One region of the Gordonia sp. KTR9 genome, then DNA from elsewhere that is predicted to be linked to it. Evidence: riboswitches for the same ligand, from Rfam matches in the RefSeq annotation. Region 1 holds a riboswitch; the other holds the start of a gene.
The links. A riboswitch is a leader RNA that binds a small molecule or an ion and turns the genes downstream of it on or off. The one in region 1 is predicted to bind S-adenosylmethionine.
Positions count from the first base shown of each region.

Region 2: linked by a shared signal. The riboswitch ahead of KTR9_RS03930 (ABC transporter substrate-binding protein) and the one ahead of KTR9_RS09530 (bifunctional o-acetylhomoserine/o-acetylserine sulfhydrylase) in region 1 are both predicted to bind S-adenosylmethionine.

Region 1 covers NC_018581.1:1,918,269-1,925,614, forward strand. The annotation lists gene KTR9_RS09520 (Hsp70 family protein) at 1-357, shown strand, start outside; gene metX (homoserine O-acetyltransferase MetX) at 454-1,608, opposite strand; gene KTR9_RS09530 (bifunctional o-acetylhomoserine/o-acetylserine sulfhydrylase) at 1,625-2,962, opposite strand; SAM riboswitch class IV at 3,025-3,145, opposite strand; gene KTR9_RS09535 (cutinase family protein) at 3,412-5,205, shown strand; gene KTR9_RS09540 (MFS transporter) at 5,335-6,621, shown strand; gene bfr (bacterioferritin) at 6,703-7,188, opposite strand; gene KTR9_RS09550 ((2Fe-2S)-binding protein) at 7,290-7,346, opposite strand, start outside.
Region 2 covers NC_018581.1:692,814-700,159, reverse strand. The annotation lists gene KTR9_RS03950 (glycoside hydrolase family 3 C-terminal domain-containing protein) at 1-613, opposite strand, end outside; gene KTR9_RS03945 (tyrosine-protein phosphatase) at 719-1,528, opposite strand; gene KTR9_RS03940 (alpha/beta hydrolase) at 1,556-2,581, opposite strand; gene KTR9_RS03935 (MSMEG_6728 family protein) at 2,968-3,888, opposite strand; SAM riboswitch class IV at 4,098-4,216, shown strand; gene KTR9_RS03930 (ABC transporter substrate-binding protein) at 4,381-6,060, shown strand; gene KTR9_RS03925 (ABC transporter permease) at 6,057-7,085, shown strand; gene KTR9_RS03920 (ABC transporter permease) at 7,072-7,346, shown strand, end outside.

The sequences.
Region 1 (7,346 bases):
GAGTTGCCGCCGACGCGACCCTCGACGGGTACCAGCACCCGCACGCTGTCGCCGTTCCCATGGCCGGACCTGGCGTTCCCGCCGGGCTCGACGCCGACGATACCGCAGGACCTGTTGCCGCCGGGGTTGCGTCCGCCCAGTGCGGCGCCCACGCCACCCCCGCCGACGTACTCGACGTCGACACCGGCGCCTCCGCGCGGTGGCTCGGTGCGGCCGAGCAGCACGCGCGCACAGGGGTCGACTCAGCTCCCCGCCGCTCCCGAATCAGGGAAAACCGTTGTCACGGAAGGGGAGTCGCAGGTTCCGCCGCCGCCCCCGCCCAGCAGTCCGGTCCCGACGGTTCCCGCGCCGCGCTGACCGAACCGCCCTGTCAGAACCGCGCCTGCGAGGCCGCTGATCACACCGGCTGACCCCGACTCGCTGACGAGAGCGGCCGAACTGTCGGAGGCGCGGTCAGGCGTCGCGACGTGCGAGCTCGACCGTGCGCTTGAGCAGATCGCTGATGGCGTCGAACTCGGTCAGGAATCCGTCGTGGCCGGTGTCGGAATGGACGACCTGGAGACCCCCGACGCAGTTGCCCAGCTCGTCGGCGAGTTCGACCTGCAGCCGAATCGGGTAGAGGCGATCGGAGTCGATGCCCCCGACGATCACCGGAACGGTGCATTCGTTGAGCGCCTTCGCGACTCCGCCGCGACCGCGACCGACATCATGGTGGTTGAGGACCTCGGTGAGGACGACATAGCTCGCCGGGTCGAAGCGGGACATCAGCTTCGACGCCTGGTGGTCGAGGTAGCTCTGCACGGCGTAACGCCCGCCGGTCAGGGGATTCTCGTCGCCCTGGGCGTCATTGGCGAATCGACTGTCGAGCTCGGGCTCGCTGCGATACATGAGGTGGGCGATTCGGCGGGCGATTCCCATGCCTTGCAACGGAGTTCGTCCGGTGCCGTGGTAGTCGCCGCCGCACCAGTCCGGATCGGCCTTGATCGCGGCGATCTGTGCGGACTGGATACCGATCTGGTCGGCGGTCGCGCGGGCACCGACGGCGAGGACGAGTGCGCTGCGCACCCGGTCGGGGTATTCGATGGCCCATTCGAGCGCGCGGGCGCCACCCATCGAGCCACCGAGAACCGCTCCGACGCTGCGGATTCCGAGTCGGTCCAGCAATGCCACCTCGGCGCGGACCTGATCGAGCACGGTGATCTGCGGAAAGCGTGATCCCCACGGACGGCCGTCGGGGGCGAGGGACGCCGGACCCGTGGATCCCTTGCATCCGCCGAGAACGTTGGCCGAGATGACGCACCACTCGTCGGTGTCGATCGCCTGACCGGGTCCGATCAGCCCGTCCCACCACCCGGCCGAGTCGTGGTCGGCATCGGCGGGTCCGGTGACGTGCGAGTCGCCGGTGAGCGCATGGAGCGTGAGGATCACGTTGTCGCGGGAGGGCGACAACGTCCCCCAGCGCTGGAACGCCAGGGTGACGTCGTCGATCCGTGCTCCGCTGTCGAGAGGCAGCGATCCGATGGGGATGCCGACGAGTTCCCCGTCCGGGAGTGACTCCCAGTCGGGCTGATCAGACGCTGTCGCGTTCAGGTCGATACTCACCGACAAAGCTGCCTCACCTGTTTCACTTGGCCGCCGCGAATCCCTGTTCGAGATCGGCCAAGATGTCGTCGATTCCCTCGATGCCCACGGCCAGGCGCACCAGTCCGGGGGTCACGCCGGCGGCGAGCTGTTCCTCGGGGGTCAGCTGGCTGTGCGTCGTCGAGGCCGGATGGATGACCAGCGACCGCACGTCGCCGATGTTGGCGACGTGGCTGTGGAGGCTCAGTGCGTCCACGAACTTCTTGCCCGCGTCGACGCCGCCGGTGATCTCGAAACCGATGATCGCGCCCTGACCCTTGGGGGCGAGCTCCTGACCGCGCTTGAACCACGGCGAGGACTCGAGGCCGGCGTAGGCGACGGACTCGACCTGGTCGTGCTTCTCCAGGAACGCGGCGACCTTCTGTGCGTTGGCGACGTGGCGCTCGATGCGCAGGCTCAGGGTCTCCAGGCCCTGGGCGAGCAGGAACGCGTTGAACGGCGAGATGGCCGCACCGGTGTCGCGCAGCCACTGGACGCGCGCCTTGAGCGCGTACGCCGGTGCGCCGAGGTCGGCGAAGACCGCACCGTGGTAGCTCGGGTCAGGGGTGGTGAAGCCGGGGAACAGGTCTTTCCCGTCACGCTGGACCCGCCAGTCGAAGGTGCCGCCGTCGACGATCACGCCGCCGATCGCGGTGCCGTGTCCGCCGATGTACTTGGTGGCCGAGTGCACGACGATGTCGGCGCCGTGGGCGAGCGGGTTGATCAGGTACGGGGTGGCGACGGTGTTGTCGATGATGAGCGGTACGCCGTTGCGGTGCGCGACCTCTGAGATGCCCTTGATGTCCAGGATCTCGTTGTTGGGGTTGGAGATCGACTCACCGAAGAACGCACGGGTGTTGTCCTTGACCGCGGCCTGCCACGACGCCGGATCCTCGGGATCCTCGACGAAGCTCACCTCGACGCCGAGCTTGGGCAACGTGTAGTGGAAGAGGTTGAAGGTGCCGCCGTACAGCCGCGGACTCGACACCACGTGACCGCCGGTCTCGACGATGTTGAGGATCGAGTAGGTCTCTGCGGCCTGACCCGATGCCACCAGCAATGCGGCGACGCCGCCTTCGAGCGCGGCGATCCGCTGCTCGACGGCATCCTGTGTCGGGTTCATGATGCGGGTGTAGATGTTGCCCGGTTCGGCGAGTCCGAAGAGGTTCGCCGCGTGCTGCGTGTCGTTGAAGACGTACGACGTCGTCTGGTAGATCGGCAGCGCCCGGGCGTTCGTCACCGCGTCGGCGGCCTGTCCGGCGTGGATCTGCTTGGTCTCGAAGCTCCAGTTGTCCGCTGGATTGGTGCCGTCGGCGAGAGTGCCGTCAGGGGCATCAGACATGGCGATTGATCACTTTCTACGGTCGGCAGGGCCCACTCGACCCTGTTGGGGTCCGACCTTCGGACCCGCGCTTGCCGGGGATCGTCAGCGCGATCCCGCAACCCGGTCATCACCCGGAGCACCCCACCGCGGATGGAGGGTTGCCGATCAGCCAGCCGGGGCTTGACGCTGATACTCATGACCTGGCGACAAGGATATAACACGGATGTGAGGGCCTGAGAACCGTCCCGGTCAGGCCGCGCCCAACACTTGAGAAGGCCGGCGCGAGGGTGGAGTGTGCTGTCCTTTGACCGAGTGAAATCAGGCGTGGTCAGATCAATAGTGCCTGGTCACGGTCGTTAGCGGCCCTCAGTGTGCTGTCGGTTCCCCGATCGCGGATCTAGCGTCGAACCAGCCCCGGCTGCGTCGGAACGTTCCGATCGGGTGGTCCGGGTTCGCCCAGGAGCGCCATGTCCGCGATCGCTCACCTCCGAACCCGACGCACCTCGCTCGTGATCGCCGCCGTCACCGCCGTCGCCGTCGCGGCGGCTCTCAGTCTGTCGGGTACCGCCCCGGCGGCGGCTGCCGAGTGCAGCGAGTCGGGCGCGGTGGTCATCGTCGCCGGTACCAACGACCCGGAGAGCGCCCATCTCGTCGGGGTCGAGCAGCGCTACACCGGGAAGATGCCGACGGTGCGCGACGGTGAGGTGGTCGTCGTCGACGACCCCGGTAGTGCTTACCTCGCAGAGCCGAAAGACGTGATCTACGTCGATTACCCGACCACACTGTGGCCATTGGGTGCCGCGGGGTACGACGACAGCACCGCCCAGGGCAGGAGTGCGACGGCGTCGGCGATCGCGGGGTACCAGAAGCGATGCGGCGCCGAGTCCGACATCGTGGTCGCCGGCTACTCACAGGGCGCCCGTGTCGCCGGCGACGTCCTCGCAGCCATCGGCAACGGCCGGAATGTCGACGAGGTCGTCGCGACCGACGAGAACGGCGAGGTCATGCTCGACGAGAACGGCGCTCCGGTCCTCGTCACCATCGATTCGGACGGGATCTCCGGCGAGCTCTACGCCGACCCTCGACAAGCCGGTGACAAGACGGGGCGCGGCATCGAGCTGTCGTTGATCGGGATCATCCCCGGTCTGACGATGGCGGGGTCGCGAGGCGGGTCCGAGACCGACGGCGGGTTCGGGGAGCTCGAGGGCAGGGTGGTGTCCGTGTGCATCGACGGCGATCCCATCTGTGATCTGCCGGACCCGATCCACGACCCGATCGGCGCCATCGACGGCCTCCTCGGCTACTTCACCAAGCACAACCTGTACCCGTTCCAGATGTATCGGGACCCGCGCACACCCGCCTGGAACGACGGGCGGAGCGTCCGATGCGAGCCGGAGTCAGCGGTCTGTATGGTCGCCGCGGATTCCGCGTTCGCCGAACTCGTGCGGGACTGGGCGCGCGATGCCGGGTACGGCGGCGTCATTGGGGACTTCCTGTCCGGGCGTCCGACGATCGAGCTGCCGTACGGGATCGAACTCGCGAAGCTGCAGCCGGTGGTCAGGCTCGTGCAGGGTCTGCTGCCGCCGTTGCCGAAACTCGGGTACGGCGCCTACCTACCGGACCTCTTCGTCTTCGAGGACATCCTCCAGGGGATTCTCACGCTGTCGCCGGCGCGGTTCGTCGACGGTGCGACCGCACTGGCTGCGAGCCTCCGCAGCATCGTCTGGTTGCCGGTGAACTTCGTGCGGTACTGGGCGGGCGCGATCGTCGGGCCGGTGACACCGCGGGCCGGCACGGTCACGGTCCTCGCGGCGGATACGACGAGCCTGCGATCGTCCACGTTCGCACGGCTCGCGACCGCGACCGACGACGCCGCCGAGCCGGTTCGCGCCGGCTCGCCGACCGGGTCCGGTGCCCCGGCTGCACCGGTGACCGCGCAGCCCGGCCCGACCGATCCGGCTCCGGCGGTCGACCCGGCCGCCGATCCGTCCGGTGCGCCCGCCGACGCCTCCGGGAGCGACGAGCCCGGAGAGGAGCCCGCTCCGCCCTCGCGCGCCGACGAGGTTCCGGCCGCCACCGATCCGTCGGCGGACAACCCGACGGTGGACGATCCGTCAGCGGAGGACACCTCAGGAGACAACACCTCAGAACATGACACCTCGGGGGGCGAGACGTCGGGGAACGAGCCGGAGCCGTCCGGGCAGGGTGCCGGCGGGGAGCGCAGTGACCTCGAGGCCACGGGGTCCGAGGGCGGAGCCTGACCCGCCGCTCGAAGCCACTGCGTGATTCGACGCCGGCCGGCGCCGGGACCACCTCGCGGGTATGGGCCTGTGAATGAACTCACCGGCGGGTGAGGAATCAGTGCCGGCCGGCCAGGGTTGGCATGAACCGTGTCTGACGCTCTTTCGACCACCGATGCCCCGGCCGACGTCTCGCTGACGAATCGGTCCACCGCCCCGGAGGCCAACCCCGGGGGTACCGTCTCGGGCGGCGTGTCCCGGCGGGTGCGTCGCTGGACGATTCTCGCCCTCGCGCTGGGTGGTTTCGGGATCGGCACGACAGAGTTCGTCGCGATGGGGCTGCTGCCCAACATCGCCGGATCGCTGGGGGTGTCCGAACCGACTGCCGGACACGTCATCTCGGCATACGCGATGGGTGTGGTGGTGGGCGCTCCGCTGATCGCGGCGCTCACGGCGAGGATGTCGCGACGCACGCTGCTGATCGGACTGATGGTGGCGTTCACCGTGGGTAACCTGGCCACGGTCCTCGCGCCGGACTACGGACTGCTGCTGGTGGCGAGATTCGTGGCGGGCCTGCCGCACGGTGCCTACTTCGGCGTCGCGGCGCTGGTCGCCGCGCATCTCGCGGGTCCCCGGAATCGCGCCAAAGCCGTGGGCCAGGTGATGCTCGGGCTGTCCGTCGCCAATGTGTTCGGCGTGCCGGCTGCCGCCTGGCTGGGGGAGACGTTCGGCTGGCGGTCGGCGTTCGCGATCGTCGTCGCCATCGGAGTCGCCACCGTCATCGCGCTGATGCGTGCGCTGCCCGCGCTCACCGGGATGACGACCACCGACCCGCTCACCGAACTCGGTGCGTTGCGTCGTTCCCAGGTCTGGTTCACCCTCGTCATCGGAACCGTCGGGTTTGGCGGGATGTTCGCGTTCTACACATATCTCAACTCCGCGCTGACCACCGATACCGGGCTGTCGGTCTCGGTCGTGCCATTCGCGCTCATGCTCTATGGATTGGGGATGGTGACCGGCAACTTCGTCGGCGGTTACGTCGCCGACCGCAGTGTGTCGGTGGCGATCCTCGGTGGACTCACGGCCAGCGCCATCTCTCTCGGCGCCTTCGCGACGCTGGCGCAGAATGCTTGGGCGGCATTGATTCTCACATACCTCGTGGCGCTCACCGGGTCGACGATGCTGCCTGCCCTGCAGACCAGACTGATGGACGTGGCCGCCGATGCGCAGACGCTGGCCGCGGCGTTGAACCACTCCGCCCTGAACATCGCCAACGCGGCCGGAGCCCTGCTCGGTGGTGTCGTGGTCGGCGCAGGCTACGGCTATCTCGCGCCGTCGGTCGTCGGGGTGTTGCTGGCGGTGGCAGGGATCGCGGTCACCGTCCTGGCCCTCGCCGCCTCCCGGCGCCAGGCACGACACCATCCCGTCGGGTCCTGAGCCGGAGCATGACCGGCTCGACGACGACGAGGGCCGACCGGGGAAGTCCCGGTCGGCCCTCGTGGTGTCGAGTGGGTGTGCTCAGCCGTTGGTCGGCGGGGTGGCGATCGTCTTCGACAGGTAGAGCTGTTCGCCGAGCTTGTTGATCAGCTCGAGTTGCGTCTCGAGGTAGTCGATGTGCTCTTCCTCGTCGGCGAGGATCTGCTCGAGCAGATTCGCGCTCGTGACGTCGCCTTTCGACCGGCACAGGGCGATGCCGGGCCGGAGTCGCTCCACGACCTCCACCTCGATCGCCATGTCGGATTCGAACTGCTCGCGAATCGACTGCCCGATACGCAGCGGCAGCAGGCGCTGGTAGTTGGGGAGCGCGTCGAGGAACAGGATTCGGTCGGTGAGGATCTCCGCGTGCGTCATCTCCTCGATCGACTCGGCCCGGGTCTTCGCCGCGATCTCGGTCAGACCCCAGCTCTGCTGCATCTTCGCGTGCAGAAAGTACTGATTGATCGCCGTGAGCTCACTGGTGAGCTGTTCGTTGAGCAGTTCGATGACCTCGTCGTCGCCACGCATGGGTGAGCCTCCGGTTCGCCGTGAATGTCCGTTCGAACCGTAACACGACAAAAACCCCCGCGCGCGGTCTCGCGCGAGGTTCGTCGGTTTCCTGTGTCAGGTCATGCAGCGGTCGTCGCGGTTGACGCCCTTTCGCTCAGGATGTCGTGCAGTTGGTC
Region 2 (7,346 bases), 1.2 Mb from region 1:
TGAGGAGCCAGCGGTTCTCCGCGGCGTAGGTGCCGTTGATGCGGTTGTAGGAGCACATCACCGTCCACGGAGCGGCCGAGCGGATGATGTGCGCGAAGGCGCGGAGGTAGATCTCCCGCATGGGCCGGGGATCGACGTCGGAGCTCGACCGCATCCGGTCGTCCTCGGCGTTGTTCAGCGCGAAGTGTTTGAGCGATGCCCCGACCCCCATGCTCTGGACGCCGTCGACCCAGGCCGCGCCGAGCCAGCCGGTGACGAACGGGTCCTCGGCGAAGTACTCGAAGTTCCGCCCGCTCCGGGGATCTCGTTTGATGTTCACACCGGGACCGAGGAGAACGTCGACGTCGAGGCCGCGGGCCTCTCGTCCCAGCGCTTCGCCGACACGACGGATCAGTCCGACGTCCCAACTCTGGCCGAGGCCCACCGCGGGCGGAAAACAGGTGGCGGGTTCGCTGTCGGCGAGACCGAGATGATCGGTCGCGCCGGTCTGCTTGCGGACTCCGTGCGGGCCGTCGGTCAACGTCAGCGCGGGAACCGGGCCGACCGCCTTCGTGGTCCAGAAGTCGGCGCCGCTGCCCAGCGCGGCCTTCTCGGACAAGCTGAGTTCACTCATCCCAAAACACTACCGACCGGCGTCGATGCTCAGCTCGGTCGCGGGCGGTACATCTGGTGGCCTCCGGCCGGGTCTCCCGGTCGCACTGCGCAATTCACGGCGACCTCACCCCTCGAGGTAGCGGTCCCGGAGGGCTCGCCGGTCTTCGGCGTCCAGGCCCAGCGCCTCGCTGAAGTAGCCCTCGATCCCGCCGAAACGAGTGCGCACCTCGTCGAAGGCCGCGTCGAGGTAACCGGCGTCGACCCCCAGTACGCCGACGAGCAGTTCGGGATCACCCCCGGCCGCGGCGAACCCGTCGAAGATGTGCCCGAGCGAGGGGATGAGACGTTCGTTGGTGAGGAGGTAGTCGCGGTACACGTCGTCCGCGGGCACTCCGAGCAAGGTCAGGAACGCCGCGGCTGCCCACCCGGTTCGGTCCTTGCCGGTGGTGCAGTGCACCAGGGCCGGCGTCGTCCCATCGTCGAGCAGCCCTCGAAAGAACCGGGTGTAGGCGGCGGTCGCACTGGGCAGCGTGATCATCTCGCGATAGGTCCCGGAGATCATCGCGCGCGCCTTGCCGCCCGACAACATCTCGCCTGCCTCTGCGACGACGGCGGGATCGGCGAGAACCGCACCGATGTTGGCCGGAATCGACATCTGCGCATCGGCGAGGACGTCGAGAGCGATGTTCGACGCACCGGGCAGAACGGGATCCGGGATGGCTTCGCTCTCGTGCTCCGACCTGAGGTCGTACACGGCCGTCAGCCCCAGCGCCTCCAGCGCGGGTACGTCGGAGATGTCGAGGGCGGAGAAGTCCGTCGAGCGGAACAGGAGCCCGGATCGGACGGTGCGGCCGTCGACGGTGCGCCAGCCGCCGAGGTCGCGCAGGTTCGGCAGGCTCGGGATGGGGCTCGGCGCACCGGGGGTCGCAGTCACGGTCACATCGTGACAGATCTCCGGCGGTCAGTCGGTGAGCGCGCCTTCGAGCATCGGCCACGACTTCACGAGCTGGTCCTGCCAGTACGGCCAGGCGTGCGTACCGGGTGTGTAGTCGACGGTAGCGGGGATGGCGAGTTGCTTGAGCCGGCGGTCGAGATTCAAGGTGCATTGGTGCGTCGCGGCCTCGATCGCGCCACCGACCGCGATCTGGTCGATGTAGATCGTCGTCTTCCCGTCGATTCCCTGGCTCTGCAACTGGTCATGCGGCCCGGGAACCCCCGTGCCGGTGCTGATGTAGATCGCCTTGCCGCGCAACTTGTAGGCGTTGACGACCGGATCGTGGGCACGCCACCCCGGGGACCCGACCGGACCCCAGATGTTGGCGATGTCACCCCCGCCGCGGCCCTCGACCACCGCCCGGATCGCCAGCCGGCCCAGATTCGTACTCGTCTCCGCACATCCGCTGTAGGACGCGACGGCCCGGTAGAGCTCGGGCGCGGACTCGGCGAGGCTCAGCGACGACGTCCCCGCCATCGAGATCCCCGCGATCGCATTCACCCCGGTCGTATTCAATTTCTGGTCGATGAGCGGCGGCAATTCGCTGGTCAGAAAGGTCGTCCATTTATTGCGCCCGAGAACCGGGTCGACTTTCACCCAGTCGGTGTAATAGCTGTATGCGCCGCGCATCGGCACGACCACGTTCACATTCTTGTCGGAGACGAAATCGACGATGTCGGTCTGCTCGAACCAGTGCCCGGTACCCTCTCCGCCACCGGCGCCGTTCAGCAGGTAGAGCGTCGGCCGGGGCACCGATCGGTCCGCCGGCATGAGCACTCGCACCGGCACACTGCGTTTCATCGACGGCGAGTAGACCGACAGGTCGAGGACCCGGCCGTCGGCGACCGCGCGGGCCAACGCCTCGGCCCGGGTCGATCCGTTTCCCGGTTCCGCGCCGGCAATCGACGGAATGGCCGGCGTGACAACGAGTGCCGCGATCGAGATCATGGTGGCGACCAGGCGTCGGCAGAGAGCACCATCCGCTGCGGACATCACAGTCCCTTCACATCACTACCGCTCACATCACCGCAACCGCGCCGTCGTCTCGACAACGGAATTCACACGTGGAGATATCGATCCGAATACGTTTCACCATACGCACCGGGGCGAATCCCGTCCGCATTACTCCGCCGGCGACGATTTCCGTTCATCTCGCGGGTCAGCGCGACAAAACCAGGATTCGAAGCGTTTTCACGATGACAAATATCGCGTAGCGCGAGCACCGCGCGCCTGAGCAGCAATTCTGGCCTCCCGGTACGCCGAATCGACCGGTGAGCTCGGGCCGGAAACGGTGCCTGCACATCGCTCGGCACGGGGGCTTCGCTGCGACCGGCCGACGGAGATTCGGCCGATCGGACGACAACACTGCCCTGGATCGCTCAGGGTGTCACGGACGCGGGGAACAGTGTGCGCGGGTTCTGCAGCAACGCCGGCGGGGTGACGGCCGCCCGCTCGAGCGTGCCGGTCCACCGGACGCGGCGGCGATGCGGCGTGAGCGTCTTGCCGCGGGTCGAGAACTCGTAGTCGCCATCCACCACGCCGAGCACGAGCGTGTCCACGTCCACGGCACCGGTGTTCTGCGGTGGAAGGATGGCGACCTCGTCCCCGGCCGCCAGGTCGGAGACGAAGGACGCCAGCACGCGGAGGTCCTTTCCCGGCCGACGCCCCGGACTGCGCTCCTTCAGCAGCGTCCGGAGGGACGCGTCGGCGCCCGCCGTCGCGTCGACGTCGACGCCGGACTCGGTGCCGAACCCGACGATCCGCCGACGTCGGAATTCGGCGTACTGCTCGTCCGAGGTCGCCCGCACAACCCATACGGTGCGGGTCGGCGCATCCAGGTCACGGACCTCGGCGACGGGCGGAGCAGGCCAGAAGTACGGTTGCTCGTCATCGACGTCGTCGAACACGGCGCCGTAGAAGTCCGGCGCCTTGCGGAGCAGCGCGGCACGATGACTGCGATGCAGCCTGTCATCCCCCAGCCACTCGGGCATCAGACCCTGCGCGGCCAACTCGGACTGGGGTCGCCCCACCACATCGGGCGCGAACTCGGCGATCATCGCCGCGGTGCTGTCCGCACGCCCTTCGCGAGTCCACACATCGACGACGGCGAGCCCGTAGGCGACCAGTGCCGGGGTGTGCCCACGCCACATCATCACCGCGGGATGACTGGTCCAGCCGTAGTCGAAGAGTTCGAGCGCCCGCAGGATCTGCAATGTCTCGACCCGCTGTTTGCCGAGCCTGGCGGGGTCGAGGACGTCGGCGGAGCGCCGGAAATCCGGGTAGGGCAGGAACGTTTGCATGGGAGTTCGTATACCCGCGTGACCCCCCGGTTCACACCACCGGTCGTCGTGGCCGCCGAGGCTCATCCGCCGTGTCCCCGGTCCTGCCTCAAGCCTTGGACTCGCAGAGATTATTAGTGACCTTCGAATGTGAGATCTGAGTCCGAATGTGGATAAGGTTTCGATGCAGTGCTTGGACGCGGCCTTGCGCGCGAACAAGAACTGTTGTGTGTCAACGAGTATCAGCGCCAAGTTCCAGCTGGCTGATCGGCAACCCTCCACCGCGGCGGGGTGCCCTGGATAAACGACACGGCTCCACCGGCAACCGGGGACGGAGCAAGCGCGGGTTCGACTCATACGAACCCCAGGGAAGAGTGCGGGAGTTCGATGATCATCTGCCGACGCTGTCGGCCCCTGGCCGGACCAGTTCGGTCCAGCGCGCCCACGATCGCCGCGTTCACGCAGTTCATGCCTTCCGCAATCGCTATGCGTCACCACACATCAGGAGAAGAGATGGCCACCCCGACCACGTCCGTCCGGCACAAACGGAGACATCGAACCAAGGCCACAGTCCTGGCGACACTGACGGCGTGCCTCATCGCCGCCTGCGGCTCCGGCAATGGCGGTGATTCGCCTGCGGCAACCGGCGACCCGGTCGACGGCGGTACGCTCCGATTCGCCAGCGCCAGCGGGCCCGGCGACTGCCTCGACCCACACCAGAGCCCGGCAGATGTCGCGGGTTTCTACGCGCGGCCGATTCTCGATTCGCTGGTGGCCCTGAACAAGGACGGGACCCTGGCTCCGTGGCTGGCCACCGAGTGGAGCGTCTCCCCTGATCAGCGGACCTGCAGCTTCACCCTGCGCGATGACGTGACCTTCTCCAACGGAGAGAAGTTCGACGGCAACGCCGTGAAGGCGAACTTCGACCACATCGTCGACCCGGCGACCAAGTCCCAACTGGCCGCCAACACCATCGCCACCTACACCGGCACCAAGGTCATCGATCCCACCCATGTGGAAGTGACTTTCTCGGAACCCAATTCGGCCTTCCTGCCGTCAGCGGCCACCGCATACCTCGGAATCGAGGCCCCCTCGACGTTGACCAAGGGGCCGGATGCGCTGTGCAGCAAGATCGTCGGGACCGGCCCATTCGTCAGCCCGGACGGGTACCAGCCCAACAAGGGTATCGACTACGTCCGAAACGACGCCTACAACTGGGGACCGGGGAACGCCGGTCATACCGGTAAGGCGTACCTGCAGGGCATCAGCATCAAAGAGATCTCGGAGGACTCGTCACGGTATGGGGCGCTGACCAGCAACCAGGTCGATGCCATCGCCAGCGTTCCGCCGGTCAACGTCTCTCAGCTCAAAGAGACACCGGGTTTCACCGTCGACACCGAACAGGCACCCGGCGGAAACTACAACTACTACCCCAACACGGCCCGGGGTGCCTTCGCGGATCTCAAGGTGCGGGAGGCGTTCCGCGCCGGGATCAACTGGGACGCCATCGTCGACAAGCTCTACTTCGGGGTCTTCCAGCCGGCGAAGAACACGCTGAGCCCCGCGACGGTGGGCTACAACAAGGAAAGCGAATCCGCGTACGCCTTCGACGAGGACAAGGCGAACACCCTTCTCGACGAGGCTGGTTGGATCGCCAAGGACGGCGAGGGATACCGCACCAAGAACGGACAGCGACTGACCGTCGTACATCCCTTCCTCGCGGACATTGCCCGAGAACAGCGCGACACACTGCTCGAACAGGTGCAGTCGTCGGCCAAGAAGCTCGGGATCGACTATCAGATCAAGAATGTCACCGTCGACGAGTACCTGTCGCGCCTCTATCGCGGCGACTACGACGTCGCCGACATCAGCTGGCAGCGTGCATCTCCCGATGCGCTTCGCACACTGTCGCATTCGTCGAACATCCCGGCACTGCCGGACACGTTCGGCACCAATTTCGCCCGGTATTCGAACCCGGCAGTCGATGCTGATCTGGTCGCCGCTCTGGGCGAGACGGACCTGACCAAGCAGTCCGAGATCTACGGCCGCGCTCAGCAACAGATCGCCGACGATGCCGCGGTGTTCCCGGTCTTCGTGTTCAATTACGCGCTCGGCCGCAGAGACAAGGTCCAGGGTGTCGAGTTCGAGCCACAGGCATTCCCCACCTTCTACGATGCCTGGCTCGCACCATGACGGTGATCGAAGCGGTGGCCGGTCCGACCCAGGTCCCGCGTACGCGGACCGTGGGTCGGGCGGTCGCCCGCCGGCTACTCGTGTCGCTCTTCGTGTTGTGGGGCGCGATCACCGCGACCTTCCTCGTGATCCACGCGGGCGGCGGGTCGCCGATCAACGCCATCATCGGACCGAACCAGGTCTCGCCCGAGGTCCGCGCCCAGATCATCAGCGACTACAAGCTCGACGACCCGATCGTCGTGCAGTACGTCAACTACTTCTGGAGGCTCCTGCACGGTGACCTCGGGCAGTCCTACGCGTTGCGGATGCCCGTGAGCGAGGCCATCGCCGGACAGATCTGGCCCACGATGCAACTCGTGACGGTCTCGGCGGTCCTGTCGCTGGTGGTCGCCCTCGTGATAGGACTGGCGACCGCCAACCGTCCGGGTCTGATCCGGGGACCGGTGACCTCGCTCGAGGTGCTGACGGTCGCGATTCCGACGTTCTGGCTCGGCATCCTGCTGCTGACGGTCTTCTCCTTCAACCTGAACTGGTTTCCCTCGGTCGGGTCCGACGGCATCGCATCACTGGTGTTGCCGACGATCGCTCTCTCGGCAACCCCGGCAGCCCTGCTCTCTCAGGTACTGCGCCATGGCGTCGAGCAGACCCTCCACGAACCGTTCGTGGTGACCGCGAGATCGCGGGGCATCGGTCAGACGGCGGTACTCGTGCGGCACGTCATCCGGCACGCGGCGATGCCGGTCATCACCATGTGGGGGCTGATCGTCGGCACACTGATCAGCGGTGCTGTCGTCGTCGAACAGGTGTTTTCACGAGAAGGACTGGGCCGGTTGACCATTGCGGCCGTCATCGGCAAGGACCTGCCCCTGATCCTCGGCGTCGTCATCATCGCCGCGACCTTCTACACCATCGTGAACACGCTGATCGACGCCGCATACGGGTGGCTGGACCCGCGTCTGCGCGACGCCACATCCCCGGTCCCCTCGGGGCCCATCGACGGAAGACGAGCAGATGACGACACCTGACGTCGGGACAGTGCCCGCGGGCTCGGTACGGTTCACCGCCGGACCGAGCTGGACACAACGAGTTCGACGTCTTCGGATCTCGGTGACATTGAGCAGCGCGTTCATTCTGCTGATGACGTTCGTCGCCGTCTTCCCGTCCTGGTTCACGAGTCGCGATCCCAATGCGGGCGATCCGCTCGACATGCTCCTGGCACCCAGTTGGGAGCACATCTTCGGGACCGACCAGAACGGCCGGGACATCTACGCCCGCATCGTCTACGG